Regions from separate parts of the Arsenicicoccus sp. UBA6765 genome, predicted to be linked through region 2. Evidence: riboswitches for the same ligand, from Rfam matches in the RefSeq annotation. Region 2 holds a riboswitch; the other holds the start of a gene.
What was found. Region 2 has a riboswitch for cyclic di-AMP ahead of B4K29_RS18170 (transglycosylase family protein). Riboswitches for the same ligand answer to the same signal wherever they lie in the genome.

Region 1 (6,794 bases), on a different contig from region 2:
TCCTGCTGTGCACCCAGGCCGCCCTCGGCATCACCGCCGCGCTGACCTGGCTCCTGGTCGTGACCGGCAGCGCCGAGCTGTGGATGATCTATCTGCTCGCGCTCGCCCAGGGCGCCGCCGCGGCGCTCGACAACCCGACGCGGCAGGCATTCGCCTCCGAGCTCGTCGGTCCCGACCTGATCGGCAACGCCGTCGGCCTCAACAGCGCGTCGTTCAACGCCGCCCGCCTGATCGGCCCCGCCGTCGCCGGCGTCGTCATCGGCGCCTGGGGCACGGGACCCGCGTTCGGCGTCAACGCCCTGTCCTTCGCGGCGGTCATCCTCAGCCTGACCCGGCTGCGCGTCGCCGAGCTCCACCCGGCGCCCCTGCGACGGGGCGGCGGCGCCATACGGGAGGGGATCGGCTATGTCCGGCGACGACCGGACATCATGCTGCTCATGTTCATCGTGTTCATGCTCGGCACCTTCGGCATGAACTTCCAGCTCACGATGGCGCTCATGGCCACCACGGTGTTCGGACGCGGCGCCGAGGAGTACGGCCTGCTCGGCTCGATCATGGCCATCGGCTCGCTGTCGGCGGCCCTGCTGTCGGCCCGTCGGGCCCAGCCGCGGCTGCGCGTGCTGCTGCTCGCGCTCGGCGGCTTCACCCTCGCCAGTGCCGCGGCTGCCGCCGCCCCGACGTATGTCGCCTTCGCCCTCCTGCTGATCCCGTGCGGGCTGACCGCGCTCACCGTCATGACGACCGCCAACGCGTCGGTGCAGCTGTCCGTCGACCCGGAGATGCGGGGTCGCGTGATGGCGCTCTACATGGCGATCTTCATGGGCGGCACGCCGCTCGGGGCGCCGTTCATCGGCTGGATCGGCGACACCTTCGGCGCCCGCTGGACGATCGGCGTCGGGGCCGTGGCCACCGGGATCGCGTGCATCGCGGCCGTGGCCTACATCATGGTGTCGGACGGCGTGCGGCTGCGTCGTCGCCCCGGGAGCCGGCGGCTCGAGGTCGTGCACCCCGAGCAGCTCGAGCCCCACGTCCACGACCTGGCCGAGGTGGTGACCCGATGACCCCGCGCTTCCGCCGCGTGGCGACGCTGATCGTGATCGCCGTGTGCCTGGCCCTGGCGGCCTACGGCTCGCTGGTCCGCTGAGCCCGGTCGGTCCGGTGAGACCCGCCGGTCCGCTGAGCCCCGCCGCTCCTCCCGGACCCGTCGGGCGCTCCCGTCAGAGGCGCTCGACGACGTGCTCGATCGCGCGCATGAGGATCTCGACGTCGTCCGGCTCGACCGCCGGGAACATCGCGATCCGCAGCTGGTTGCGCCCGAGCTTGCGGTAGGGGTCGGTGTCGACGATCCCGTTGGCGCGCAGCACCGCTGACACGCGGGCGGCGTCGACGGTCTCGTCCAGGTCGATGGTGCCGACGACCTGCGAACGGGCGGCCGGGTCCGCCACGAACGGCGTCGCCCACGGCGTGCGCTCGGCCCACGCGTAGAGCCGCGAGGAGCTGTCGGCAGTGCGTCCCGCGGCCCACGGCAGGCCGCCCTGCGCGAGGAACCACCGGACCTGCTCCTCCATCATGGCGATGGTCGCGAGGGCGGGGGTGTTGTAGGTCTGGTCCTTGCGCGAGCTCTCGATCGCGGTCGTCAGCGACAGCGAGGCGGGGATCCACCGGTCGGTGGTGGCCAGCTCGTGGGCACGCTCGACCGCGCGGGGGGACAGCACCGCCACCCACAGCCCACCGTCCGAGCCGAAGGACTTCTGCGGGGCGAAGTAGTAGACGTCGGCCTGGGACACGTCGACCGGAAGCCCGCCGGCGCCGGACGTGGCGTCGACCAGCACGAGCGCGTCGTCGTCCGCCCCCGCCACGCGCTCGACGGGCAGCATCACGCCGGTGGAGGTCTCGTTGTGGGGCCAGGCATAGACGTCGACGCCGGCCTCGGCCGCCGCCGCCGTGCGCGTGCCCGGGGCGGACTCGCGGACCGACGGCTCCGCCAGGTGCGGCGCCTCCCGCGTGACCTGCGCGAACTTGCTCGAGAACTCGCCGACCACCACGTGCTGCGCCCGCTCGCGCACCAGGCCGCACGCGGCGACGTCCCAGAACGCCGTGGACCCGCCGTTGCCCAGCACCACCTCGTAGCCCTCGGGCAGCGCGAACAGCTCCGCCAGCCCCCGACGCAGCGAGCCCACCACGTCGCGGACGGGCGCCTGCCGGTGGGAGGTGCCGAGCCAGGTGGTGGCGCCGGTGACGAGCCGCTGGACCTGCGCCGCGCGCACCTTGCTCGGTCCGGAGCCGAAGCGCCCGTCGGAGGGCAGCAGGTCGGGGGGCAGCAGGATCTCGGAGGTCACCTGCTCATCCTCCCAGCCGTATGCCGGGAGCGCGGCGAGCCTGCCGCGATCCGGACGGGCCCGTCAGGCGGGGTCGGTCCCTGGGTCTGTGAGGCAGGGTCGGTCAGGCGGGGTCGCCCGCGGCGCGCGTGGCGTCGGGTGCGTCGCCGGTCGGACCGACGTCGGCGAGGCGTCGTGGGGGCGGTCCGGCATACCGGGCCGTGGGCCTGATCATCCGCCGGGCCCGCTGCTGCTCGAGCACGTGGGCCGACCAGCCCGCGGTGCGCCCGCACACGAACATCGGGGTGACGATCGGGGCCGGGACCTCGGCCAGGTCGAGCAGCACGGCCGCCCAGAACTCCACGTTGGTCGCGATCACGCGCTCGGGGTTGCGCTCGGCGAGCGCCACCAGGGCCGTGGCCTCGAGCTCGCAGGCCGCGGCGTAGCGCGGGGCGCCGAGGCGGCGGCAGGCGGTCTTGAGGACGTCGGCGCGGGGGTCGGTGCCGCGATAGACGCTGTGGCCGAAGCCCATGATCCGACCGCCCTCGGCGAGGACCTGCTCGACGATCCGCGCGGCGGGCTCGCCGGCCTCGACGTCCTCGAGCATCCACATGACCCGGCGTGGCGCGCCGCCGTGGAGGGGGCCGCTCATGGCCCCGACGGCTCCGGACAGGCAGGCCGCCGCGTCGGCGCCCGTGGAGGCGATGACCCGGGCGGTCAGCGCCGAGGGGTTGAGGCCGTGCTCGGCCACCGTGACCCAGTAGCTGTCGACCGCCCCCACGTGCCGCGGGTCGGGGTCGCCGCGCCACCGGATCATGAACCGCTCGGCGATCGAGCGGCCGCGGTCGACCTCGCGCTGAGGGACGGCGGGCAGGTCCTCGCCCCGCGCGGACTGCGCGATGAAGGACATGGCCATCACCGACGCCCGGGCGAGGTCCTCGCGGGCCTGCGTCGCGTCGATGTCGAGCAGCGGGAGGAAGCCCCAGACGGGGGCGAGCTGGGCGAGGGCGCTCTGCACGTCGACCCGCACGTCACCGGTGCGCACCGGCAGCGGGAAGGGCTCGGCGGGCGGCAGGCCGGGGTGCAGCGCCTCGTCGACGAGCAGCCCCCACACCTGCTCGAACGGCACGTGGCCGACGAGCTCGCGCAGGTCGACCCCGCGATAGCGCAGGATCCCGCTGTCGCGATCGGCCTCCGCGATCTCGGTGACGAAGTCGGCTGTGCCGCCCACCTCGCGGTCACCCACCCGTGCGCTTGACCCGCGGCGTCATACGGCGTCTGGGGGCCGGGCGGACCCGCTTGTCGAGGTCGTACCCCTCGATCAGGGCCTGCAACGTCTTCTTCTTGCTCGTGGGGTGCGACGCGACGGGCGTGTCCCCGTTGAACACGACGAAGTGCCGCTGGTCCCCGTCGAAGACGGTGAGCACCGAGCCGTCGACGAGGTGGTGGGCGTGCTCGAGGGCGCGCCGGCGAGCGTTGCTGCGCGCCACCTGCCGCTCGGCGAGCTCGCGCGCGGGCTCCTTGCCGTGCTTGACCGCCTCGTAGACGATCGGGCCGTACTTGACGCCGAGCTTGACCAGGTTGTTGACGGCGCCGACCTTGCCTCGTGCCATGACGGACCTCCTCAGGACGCGGTGACCGGGTCAGCCTAGTCTCGGGGTATGACGCAGAACGACGTGACCGACCCGCGGGTGACGGGCGAGCAGGGCGACGACGCCCGCGGCGCGGGGGTGCAGGGCATCCGGCGGGTCGACTACGCCGGCACGGGTCTGGACGAGGCGACGCTGGGGGACAGCCCCTGGTCGCTCGCGTCGACCTGGCTCGCGGAGGCCGTCGCCCACGACGCGTCCAGCGGCGGGCACACCGAGCCCGACTGCCTCGACCTGGCCACGGTCGGCGCGGACGGCCTCCCGGACGTGCGTCCCGTCCTGATGAAGTTCTTCACGCCCGCCGGTCCGGGGTTCATCACCGACAGCGGCTCCACCAAGGCGCGCCAGATCGGCGAGCAGCCGCGGGTGGCGGCGACGCTGCGCTGGTCCGCGCTCTACCGCGTCATCAGGTTCCGGGGTCGGGCGGTGCCGCTGGACGGGGACGAGCTCGAGGGCTACTGGCGCACCCGGCCCTGGGGCTCCCAGGTCAGCGCCTGGGCGTCCGAGCAGTCCTCGCCGGTCGACGGCCGGGAGGAGCTGCAGCGGCGGTATGCCGAGCAGGCCGCCCGCTTCACCCGTGACGGTGAGGAGGCCGAGATCCCGATGCCGCCGTCCTTCTGCGGCTGGCGGATCGCGTGCGACCAGATCGAGTTCTGGGCCGGTCAGCCGTCGCGCCTGCACGACCGCATCGCCTACGAGAGGGTGGGGGAGGGCGACCTCGACGACGCCGCGTCCTGGCGGCGGCACCGCAAGATGCCCTGATCTGCCCGATCCTGCCCGTCCTCGTGCCGGGCGGCGCTGCGTCGTGCGCGGCGCAAAGCAAGTCCACAGGCGCGCGTGGCAGGCTTGACCCGTGACTGACCTGATCGACACGACCGAGATGTACCTCCGCACGATCTACGAGCTGGAGGAAGAGGGCGTGAAGCCCCTGCGCGCCCGCATCGCCGAGCGACTCGGTCACGCCGGGCCGACGGTGTCCCAGACGGTCGCCCGCATGGAGCGGGACGGTCTGCTGCACGTGGCCGGCAGCCGCGAGATCGAGCTGTCCGCCGACGGTCGGCTTCGGGCGATGCGCGTGATGCGCAAGCACCGCCTCGCCGAGCGCCTGCTCCTGGACGTGATCGGCCTGGAGTGGGAGCACGTCCACGACGAGGCCTGCCGCTGGGAGCACGTGATGAGCGAGCGGGTCGAGCGCAAGATCCTCGGCCTCATCGGCGACGACCACGTCTCGCCGTACGGCAACCCGATCCCCGGTCTGGACGAGCTGGGGTCGGTCGGCACGGACGGCAAGGACCCCGGACTGGTCCCGCTGCACTCCGTCGTGGATGGTTCCGTGACCTCCGTCACAGTCACGGTCCGTCGGATCGGCGAGCCGGTGCAGGTGGATCACGAGGCTCTCGGCCTGCTGACGGCCGCTGGAGCGCTGCCCGGTGGCCGGGTTCGGGTGACCTCGGAGGGCGACCGGGTGATCGTCGTGGGCGTGAATTCCACTGACTCGCAGGGGGTTTCGCTCCCGGTGGATGTGGCGAGCCATGTGTTCGTGGACACCGTGACGTCCGACTGAGAGTGGTTATCGCACGCATGTGTGTCCGGTGCGGGCACTAGCAGCCGTACCCACGGAGGGCGCCTGTGATTCACCTGCCTGTGATCTGAACGTGACAATCCCGGGGGTGTCCGTTACCTTCTTTCACGGCCCTTCTCCCCCTGGAGGGGCTGCAGCAGGAGACGCCGAGTCCTGTCACTTCTGCTGTTCTGCTTATTCCGCTGACAGGAGCGGGGGACCCACCTTGGCGCGCAAGCGTCCCGGGGTGAAGCCACGAGAGTGGCCGGGCCATACCTTTCCGCCCGAACCCGACAGCTAACTTCGTAGGCGTTCGAGAGGTCAACTGTGTCCATTAGCACCCCCGGTCGGCACCGCGCTGCCGACGTCTCCTCCGCCAGTCTCCTGATCAAGGCGGCCAAGCACGCCGCCGCGCCGGCCACCAAGGTCGCGGGTGTCGTCGCCGCCACCGGTGGCATGGTCATCGCCGCGTCGATGCCCGCCACGGCCGCCCCGGCCGCTGCCGCTGCTCCCGCCAGCGTTGCTGCTCCCTCCGTCGCCGCCGTCGGCCAGCTCGGCCGCGTATCGCTCACCGGCGTCAAGAAGTCCAAGCTCAAGAGGGTCCGCGGGACCGTCAAGAAGCGCACCACCGTCAAGCGCAAGAAGGCCACGGTCAAGCGTAAGCGCTACACGACCAAGCGCAAGTACACCCGCACCTCGCGCACCTACCGTCGCACCGCGGTGCGACGCGTCAACCGCACCTACACCCGCGCCTCCCGCACCGCCGTGCGCCGCACCGTCGCGCGCAAGGTCGTCAAGAAGGCCGCCAACCCAGCTCCGCGCGCCGTCGCCGGCGGTGGCGTGCTCCGCACCGCCGCGAGCCTGTCCGGCATCTACTACCGCTACGGCGGCACCACCAGGGCCGGCTTCGACTGCTCGGGCTTCACGAGCTATGTCTTCCGCGCCAACGGCAAGTCCATCCCGCGCACCGCTGCCGCTCAGCAGCGCGCGACCCGTCGCGTGTCCTCCCCGCAGCCCGGCGACCTCGTGTTCTTCGGCTCCCCGGCCTTCCACGTGGGCATCTACGCCGGCGGCGGCATGATGTACGACTCGCCGCGCACCGGCCGCACCACGGGCCTGCACAAGATCTGGAGCAAGAACGTGAGCTACGGCCGCGCCTGATCGGTCGAGCCCTCTCGAGCAGCACGACGAAGCCCCCTCCGCCTCGGAGGGGGCTTCGTCGTGCTGCGCGCCGATCCCCCCCTTGTCGGCGCCGGAGGCGCCGGG
Region 2 (6,794 bases):
GGGACCTCCGTCTTCCCGACGCTGGCGATCCTCACGCTCGCGATCCTCGCGGCCGAGCTGGTCAGCACCGTCGTGTCCAACCTGGGCGGCTACACCGGCGACGTCCTCAGCAACCGGATCCGCGCGATCCTGTCGACGCGCTACCTCGACAAGTTGCTGCGCCTGCCGCAGAGCTGGTTCGACGACGAGATGACCGGGACGATCGTGTCGCGGCTCAACCGCTCGATCACCGAGGTCTCCAACTTCGCGAAGTCTCTGGCCAACACCTTCTTCACCATGCTGATCCAGACGGCGGCGGTGCTGGTGATCAGCGCGATCTACTACTGGCCGCTGGCGGTGCTGCTGGCCGTCGTCTTCCCGACCTATGTCTGGCTCACGGGGCTCACGTCGCGCAAGTGGCAGCGGCTCGAGGCCGACAAGAACCACCACGTCGACACGGCCGGTGGCCGCTTCGCCGAGGTCGTGGGGCAGATCCGCGTGGTGCGGTCGTTCACCCGCGAGCGGCACGAGCTCGACACGTTCACGGACCACTTCATGCGGACCGACAGCACGACCAAGGAGCAGTCGCGGCACTGGCACACGATGGACATCATCCGTCGCGGCGTGCTCAACCTGGCCTTCGCGGCCATGTACCTCCTGATCTTCTGGCGGACCCTCGGCGGCGGCTTCTCCGTCGGCCAGATGGTGCTGCTGATCCAGCTGATCGCCATGGCCCGCATGCCCGTCGAGATGATGAGCTGGGTGCTGGACGCCTCGCAGCGTGCGGTGGCCGGGTCGCGCGACTACTTCAAGGTCATGGCGGCGACCGAGGTCGAGCACGTGCGCGAGATGCCGGCGCTGCCCGCCCGCGCCGAGGGCGACGCCGTCCTCGAGTTCGAGGACGTGCGGTTCGGCTACGGCGACGGTCCGGACGTGCTGCGGGACGTCACGTTCGACATACGGCCCGGCGAGCGTGTGGCCCTGGTCAGCGAGTCCGGCGGCGGCAAGACCACCCTGGTCAACCTGCTCCTCGGCCTCTATCCGCTGCGGGGCGGCCACATCCGCCTCGACGGCGTGGACATCGCCACGCTCCCCCACGACGAGCTGCGTCGCCGCATCTCCCTCGTCTTCCAGGACCCGTCGCTGTTCTCCGACACCGTCGGCGAGAACATCCGCTACGGCCACCCCACCGCCAACGCGGACGAGGTCGCCCTGGCCGCCGAGCGCGCCAACGCCAGCGGCTTCATCGGCGGGCTGGAGGGCGAGTTCGACGCCATGATCGGCGAGCGCGGCCTCAAGCTCTCCGGCGGTCAGAAGCAGCGCATCTCCGTGGCCCGTGCCATGCTCAAGGACGCCTCCGTGCTGGTCCTCGACGAGGCCACCAGCGCCCTCGACACCCGCTCGGAGCGGGCCGTCCAGGAGGGGCTCGTGCAGCTCATGGCCGGCCGCACCTCGCTGATCATCGCCCACCGCCTCTCCACCATCGCCGGCGTCGACCGCATCGTGACGATCAAGGACGGCCGGGTCGACGAGATCGGCTCGCCTGCCGAGCTGTCCACCTCCGGTGGCGTGTATGCCGAGCTGCTCGCCATGCAGCGCCGCGGCGAGGACTCGTACCTCAACGCGTACCAGACCGCCCAGTGATCACAGGTGCACGTGGGGGGCTCCCCACTCGTTAGTGTCACTTGACGCCTAAGTGATGCTAACGCCCCCGGAATCCCCAGCTGGTCACCCACCTGCGTGCAGGCACGCTTGTGCGCCAACCCAGGACTCTCCTTCAACGTCTCCTCGACCATGCGCACGGCGCGCTCACGCAGCTCATCGCTGTACCTCCTCGGTGCGGGCATAACTCCAGCCTCCCTGAAGAGGTCAGAACCCTCCACCAAACCCGGGGCGGTTCAGCCCGTCTGTGGTTGGTCGAGGCCGCCGCCGCGGGCACGCCGCGGATGCGGGTCAAGATGACCGAGGCGCTCAGCCTGGCCAAGCTGTTCGACCCCGTCGAGTTCGACTGGGCGCTGGGACACGCCGCGGTCCATGGCCGGTTCGCCGAAGCAGACCTCTGTTCGATCCTGGACCACCACGCCCGGCAGCCCGGCACCGGTGAGCACCGTGCCAGCGAGGAGTCCTCGCTGACCCAGGGCACCGCCGCGTGGGCACGGCTCGGCCAGCGATCCACCGCGGACAGCGACGGCGAGGTGGCCCGATGACGACCAGGAGCCCCATCAGCACCGCGCCGCCGTTACCGGTCGAGTTGGAGGAGCTGCTGCGCAAGCTGCGGCTGCCGCACATCCGTCGTCACGCCCCGAGGTCATCGCGACCGCGAAGGCCCAGCGGTGGGAACCGGCTGAGGTTCTCAAGGCGCTGTTCGCTGAGGAGGTCGCTGGCAGAGAACGCTCCGCCCTGGCCACCAGGCGGGCGGCCGCGGGGTTCCCGACCGGGAAGACCTTCAATGCGTGGCAGCCCGAGATCTCCTCGATCCCGGCCCCGACCCAGCAGGCCATGCGGACCTTGGAATGGGTCCACCGGCGAGAGAACCTCGTGGTGTGCGGGCCGTCAGGGACCGGGAAGACGTTCCTGCTGGAGGCGCTCGGGCAGCAGGCCGTCGAACAGGGACTCAACGTCGCCTGGTTCACCCTGGAAGACCTCGGGGTCCTGCTGCGCCGCCACCGTGCCGACGACACCGTGTCGAAGGCGATCGCCCGGGTCCTGCGTGCAGACCTCGTGGTGGTCGATGACATCGGCCTGCTGCCCGTCGCCGCCGATGCCGCCGAAGGGCTCTACCGACTCGTCGACGCCGCATACGAGAAACGCTCCGTCGCGATCAGTTCGAACCTGCACCCGTCCGGATTCGACGAACTGATGCCCAAGACGCTGGCCACCGCGACCGTCGACCGGCTGCTGCACCACGCCCACGTCTGCCAGACCAGCGGAGACAGTGTGCGACTTACTCAAGCACTCGCCGGCCAAGGGGTGAGCCCGTTGAGCTGACTGCCCTGGTCGGTGGTGGCCACAGCCCCCTGGGCAGATCCCATGGCCACCACCTGGCGGTTCTCGTGGCCGTCAGCGGGCAGGTTTCATATCCGCCCCCGGGCAGTTCCTACTGTCCCTTGACATTCGTCACGGCGGTCACCCTAGGCGCGCTGTCAATCGGCCCTGACTCACAATGCGGAGGGTGCGGCACGAGGCATGACATCAAAGGGGCGTCTCGGACGTGGTTCTGAGGCTCCTCTCCGTCATGCCTGATGCCTGGGTGAGCTGAGGGGCGGAGTCGACCGTCGTACGTCTCAGACGCGGCATCCAGTTTCAGTGTCCAGGCACCGCGATTCAGTTCACGCGGCTATCGACGGGCCTTCTCGACCCGGGGACCCGCCTCCAACGTCTCGAAGGGCGGTCTCTCAGCCGTGACGACTCGACGCTCGGTCCACGTGCGATCACGCCCAAGTCGCGGCAGAACGATCTCGTCGGGCTGTTGCAGGCGACGGCGGCGATCCGCTACGGCCAGGATCTCGGTGGCCATAGCACCAAGGTCGTGCAGGTTCTGGTGGGAGTGCGCCCGATGCCCGAGGTCTACCTGCGCGATGGCATTCACCCCGTGTCGCGACTCGGTATCGAGGAGGGTCGCAAGCTCCACGCCATACCCGTAGGGGATCGACAGGGAGGCGAGGTGCGATCGCCGGGTGGCCCACTCACCGGCCAAGGGCTGAACGACGCACGACAAGGAGGGTCGGTTCAGCGCCAGCCAGGGGCGCGCCACCAGCTCCGTCACCCGACCCCCTTCTGACGAGATCCCATCGCCCATGTCGAGGATTCGATCGTAGAACCCCTTCACCAGCAACGAGTCCGGGTCCGAGAGCAACGGGCCGAGGAGGGCGGAGACGAAGTGCGTGCCCCAGCCAGTCAGGTCTGCGTCGATGAAGACGACGATCTCGGACGACGTCACGAACTGCGACTTCCAGAGGGCTTCGCCCTTGCCGGCCCTCACCCCCAGATCGGGCCTGATGTCTTCGACTGACCACACCGTGGCGCCTGCGGCGCGGGCCACGCTGGCGGTCCGGTCGGAGGACAGCGAATCGAGGACCAGGAGCTCATCCACGAGGCCAGACAGGTCGTTGGCAATCTCACCCACGACCTGACCAACCGTCTGCTGCTCGTCCCGCGCCGGGATGACCACAGCGATCGTCGTCGACTCCTTCAGCGACAGCAGTCGCGCCAGCGGCCAGTCCTGCGTTGATGACGTGTTGCGCGCGAACCACCCTTGGTGCACAGGGTTCATGCCGCGGCCGAGAGCCTGAGCCGGTCCGGCAGCCGGTAGTCGGGCAAGAGGTCTCTGGATCCCATCAGCGACTCGACCGTGGCAATGACGTCCTGCACAAGGGCCTCTCCCATCCACAGCAAACTGCATCCGCTTACTCATTATGCTGCATCACGGCGCGGGGGCGGGGCAGCAGCAGCGTGGGGGTCATCGGGTGCGACGGGGGGAGCTGGCCAGCCCCACCTCTCGGAGCGTCCCGTATGTCGAAGTCCGCCCGGAGTCCGCGTCCCGGTCCCTGTTCCCTGCGGCACCCAAGCCGAAAGCGCCCTGCACCGAGCGCGCACGAAGGCGACCTGGAGGTAGGTCTTCTCCTGGTCAAGAGCTGGAGAAGGGACTCGAACCCTCAACCACCTGTTTACAAGACAGGTGCGCTACCGATTGCGCCACTCCAGCGGGATGGCGGCGGCTCCGTCGCGCGGCGGGCTCCGTCATACCTGCCGTCAGATCCTAGTCGGGTCGCCCGACGTGCCCTAAACGACGTCCCGAACGCCGCACTCGCACCCCGCAGCGAGGGCGTCTCGCCCTGCAGCACGAGACAGGCGAGGCACCAGCGCAGGTGCAACCGTCGGCGAGGGCGTCTCGCCCTGCAGCACGAGACAGGTGAGGCGTCAGCGCAGCACGTGCGTCCGGGCATGACGGAGGGCCGGCATCCCCCTCGGAGATATGCCGGCCCTCGATGTCACGGGCTGGGGCAGGGCGTGCGCGACGCCCCGCGATCAGCGGCGGACGTAGACGCGCACGTAGTAGCGCTTGCCCGAGCGGGTGTAGCGCTTCTTGAGCACGTAACGCTTCTTGGCGACGTAGCGCTTCTTCTTGACGACGCGCTTCTTCTTGACGACCTTGCGGACCGTGGAGCGGGAGGCCGGAGCGGCGCCGCCGCGGGTCAGGCCGGCGCGACGGGAGCAGACGGGCCAGGCGCCCGGGCCCTGGCCGGCGAGGACGCGCTCGGCGATGGCGATCTGCTGGGCCTTGGAGGCGCGGTTGGCGGTCGGGGCGTAGGCGCCACCGCCGTAGCCGAGCCAGGTGGAGCGGGAGAACTGCAGGCCACCGTAGTAGCCGTTGCCCGTGGCGATGTTCCAGCGACCGCCGGACTCGCAGGCGGCAACCTTGTCCCAGGTGCCGACGGAGGCGGCGTTGGCGGAGCCGGCGGCGGCGATGCCGCCACCCATCGCGAGGGCGGCCGTGGTGAGGCCGACGGTGGCGATGCGCTTGACGCGCTTGGGCACGCCGGAATGACGGGGGGTGTAACGCATGGGGGGAGTTCCTCTCCTGACGACGCCTGTGAAGTGAGCTGTCGGGTTCGGGCGGTCAGGTGCCCGGCCGCTGCTGCGGCTTCACCCCAAGACCCGCGAGGCGGGTCGAATTGGGTCCTCCACTGTCATCCTGCGCTCGGAGCTGGTGTGTCCGACGGGGTTGCCCTCTGGATGACGCTCGGCGTAGGGGGCATGCGCTGCTGAATTTCGGGGGTATGTAGTTGTGCCCGAGACGGAGAGGTTCTCTCCGCGACAAGCCGCCGGGCCCGGAGGGGCGGCGGCGACGTCAAGGAGGACTCTAGGGCCCGTTATACGTTCGAGACAAACCACAGGTTCGACTCAGGCTTCGGTGGTGGTCGCTCACAGTGACCAATCGCCCCCGTGATGGCCCGCTCTGGTCCCGGATGTCCCCTTGTTTCCGTTACGTACGGTGCGTCTTTGTGGGATGCGTCACATCTACGTCGTGAGCGTGTCAGTTCGCGTCGGAAACCACATGTTCGGACGCGCACAAGCGTGTGGGGGTCGACCCGATCGGGTCGACCCCCACACGTGAGGTGATGCGTGCCTGAGGCTCGCGTCAGCTGGCCGGGGCCATGAGCTTGGCCCAGGTGACCGGACCGGGGTAGCCGCTCACGTCGGAGCCGCTCCAGCCCAGGGACTTCTGGAAGGCCGCGACCGCCGCCTTGTCCACCTGGGTGAACGTCGGGCCGGCGCCGACCTTGTAGAAGCTGCCGAAGCCGTGAGCCTGCAGGCGCTTGCCCAGCAGGGTCACCGCGGGATCCTTGTGACCCAGCACGAACGCGCTGGCGCCGGGGTAGGACGAGGCCGAGCCCTGCGAGGTGGCCTTGGTGGTCGAGCGCTTGGTGGTCGCGCGCTTCGGCGCGGCCTGCTCGACGACCTTCTTGGAGGTGGAGCGCTTGGTGCTGCGCGGCTCCGAGGAGGACACGACCTTGCGCTCGGTGGAGCGCGAGGCGCGCGAGGTCGTGGCCGGGCTGCTGCTGTCGGCGCCGCCGCCGCTGCGGGTCAGACCCGCCTTGCGGGAGCAGACGGGCCAGGCGCCGGGGCCCTGAGCGGCCAGGACGCGCTTGGCGACCCGGATCTGCTCGGCCTTGGAGGCCGAGGCGGCCGAGCCGGAGCCGCCGTAGGCGCGCCAGGTGCTGCCCTTGAACTGCAGCCCACCCTGGTAGCCGTTGCCGGTGTTGATGGACCAGTTGCCGCCGGACTCGCAGGCAGCGACGCGGTCCCAGACG

Region 1: linked by a shared signal. The riboswitch ahead of B4K29_RS17915 (C40 family peptidase) and the one ahead of B4K29_RS18170 (transglycosylase family protein) in region 2 are both predicted to bind cyclic di-AMP.

The regions. Positions count from the first base shown of each region.
Region 1 covers NZ_DKGR01000063.1:209,523-216,316, reverse strand. The annotation lists gene B4K29_RS17945 (MFS transporter) at 1-1,061, shown strand, start outside; gene serC (phosphoserine transaminase) at 1,218-2,339, opposite strand; gene B4K29_RS17935 (citrate synthase 2) at 2,443-3,549, opposite strand; gene B4K29_RS17930 (hypothetical protein) at 3,557-3,931, opposite strand; gene B4K29_RS17925 (pyridoxine/pyridoxamine 5'-phosphate oxidase) at 3,980-4,729, shown strand; gene B4K29_RS17920 (metal-dependent transcriptional regulator) at 4,821-5,531, shown strand; cyclic di-AMP (ydaO/yuaA leader) riboswitch at 5,711-5,855, shown strand; gene B4K29_RS17915 (C40 family peptidase) at 5,856-6,689, shown strand.
Region 2 covers NZ_DKGR01000065.1:26,480-33,273, reverse strand. The annotation lists gene B4K29_RS18195 (ABC transporter ATP-binding protein) at 1-1,623, shown strand, start outside; partial or broken gene B4K29_RS18190 (IS21 family transposase) at 1,872-2,186, shown strand; gene istB (IS21-like element helper ATPase IstB) at 2,290-2,967, shown strand; gene B4K29_RS18180 (glucosyl-3-phosphoglycerate synthase) at 3,317-4,252, opposite strand; tRNA gene B4K29_RS18175 (tRNA-Thr) at 4,612-4,684, opposite strand; gene B4K29_RS18170 (transglycosylase family protein) at 5,008-5,544, opposite strand; cyclic di-AMP (ydaO/yuaA leader) riboswitch at 5,553-5,696, opposite strand; gene B4K29_RS18165 (transglycosylase family protein) at 6,122-6,794, opposite strand, start outside.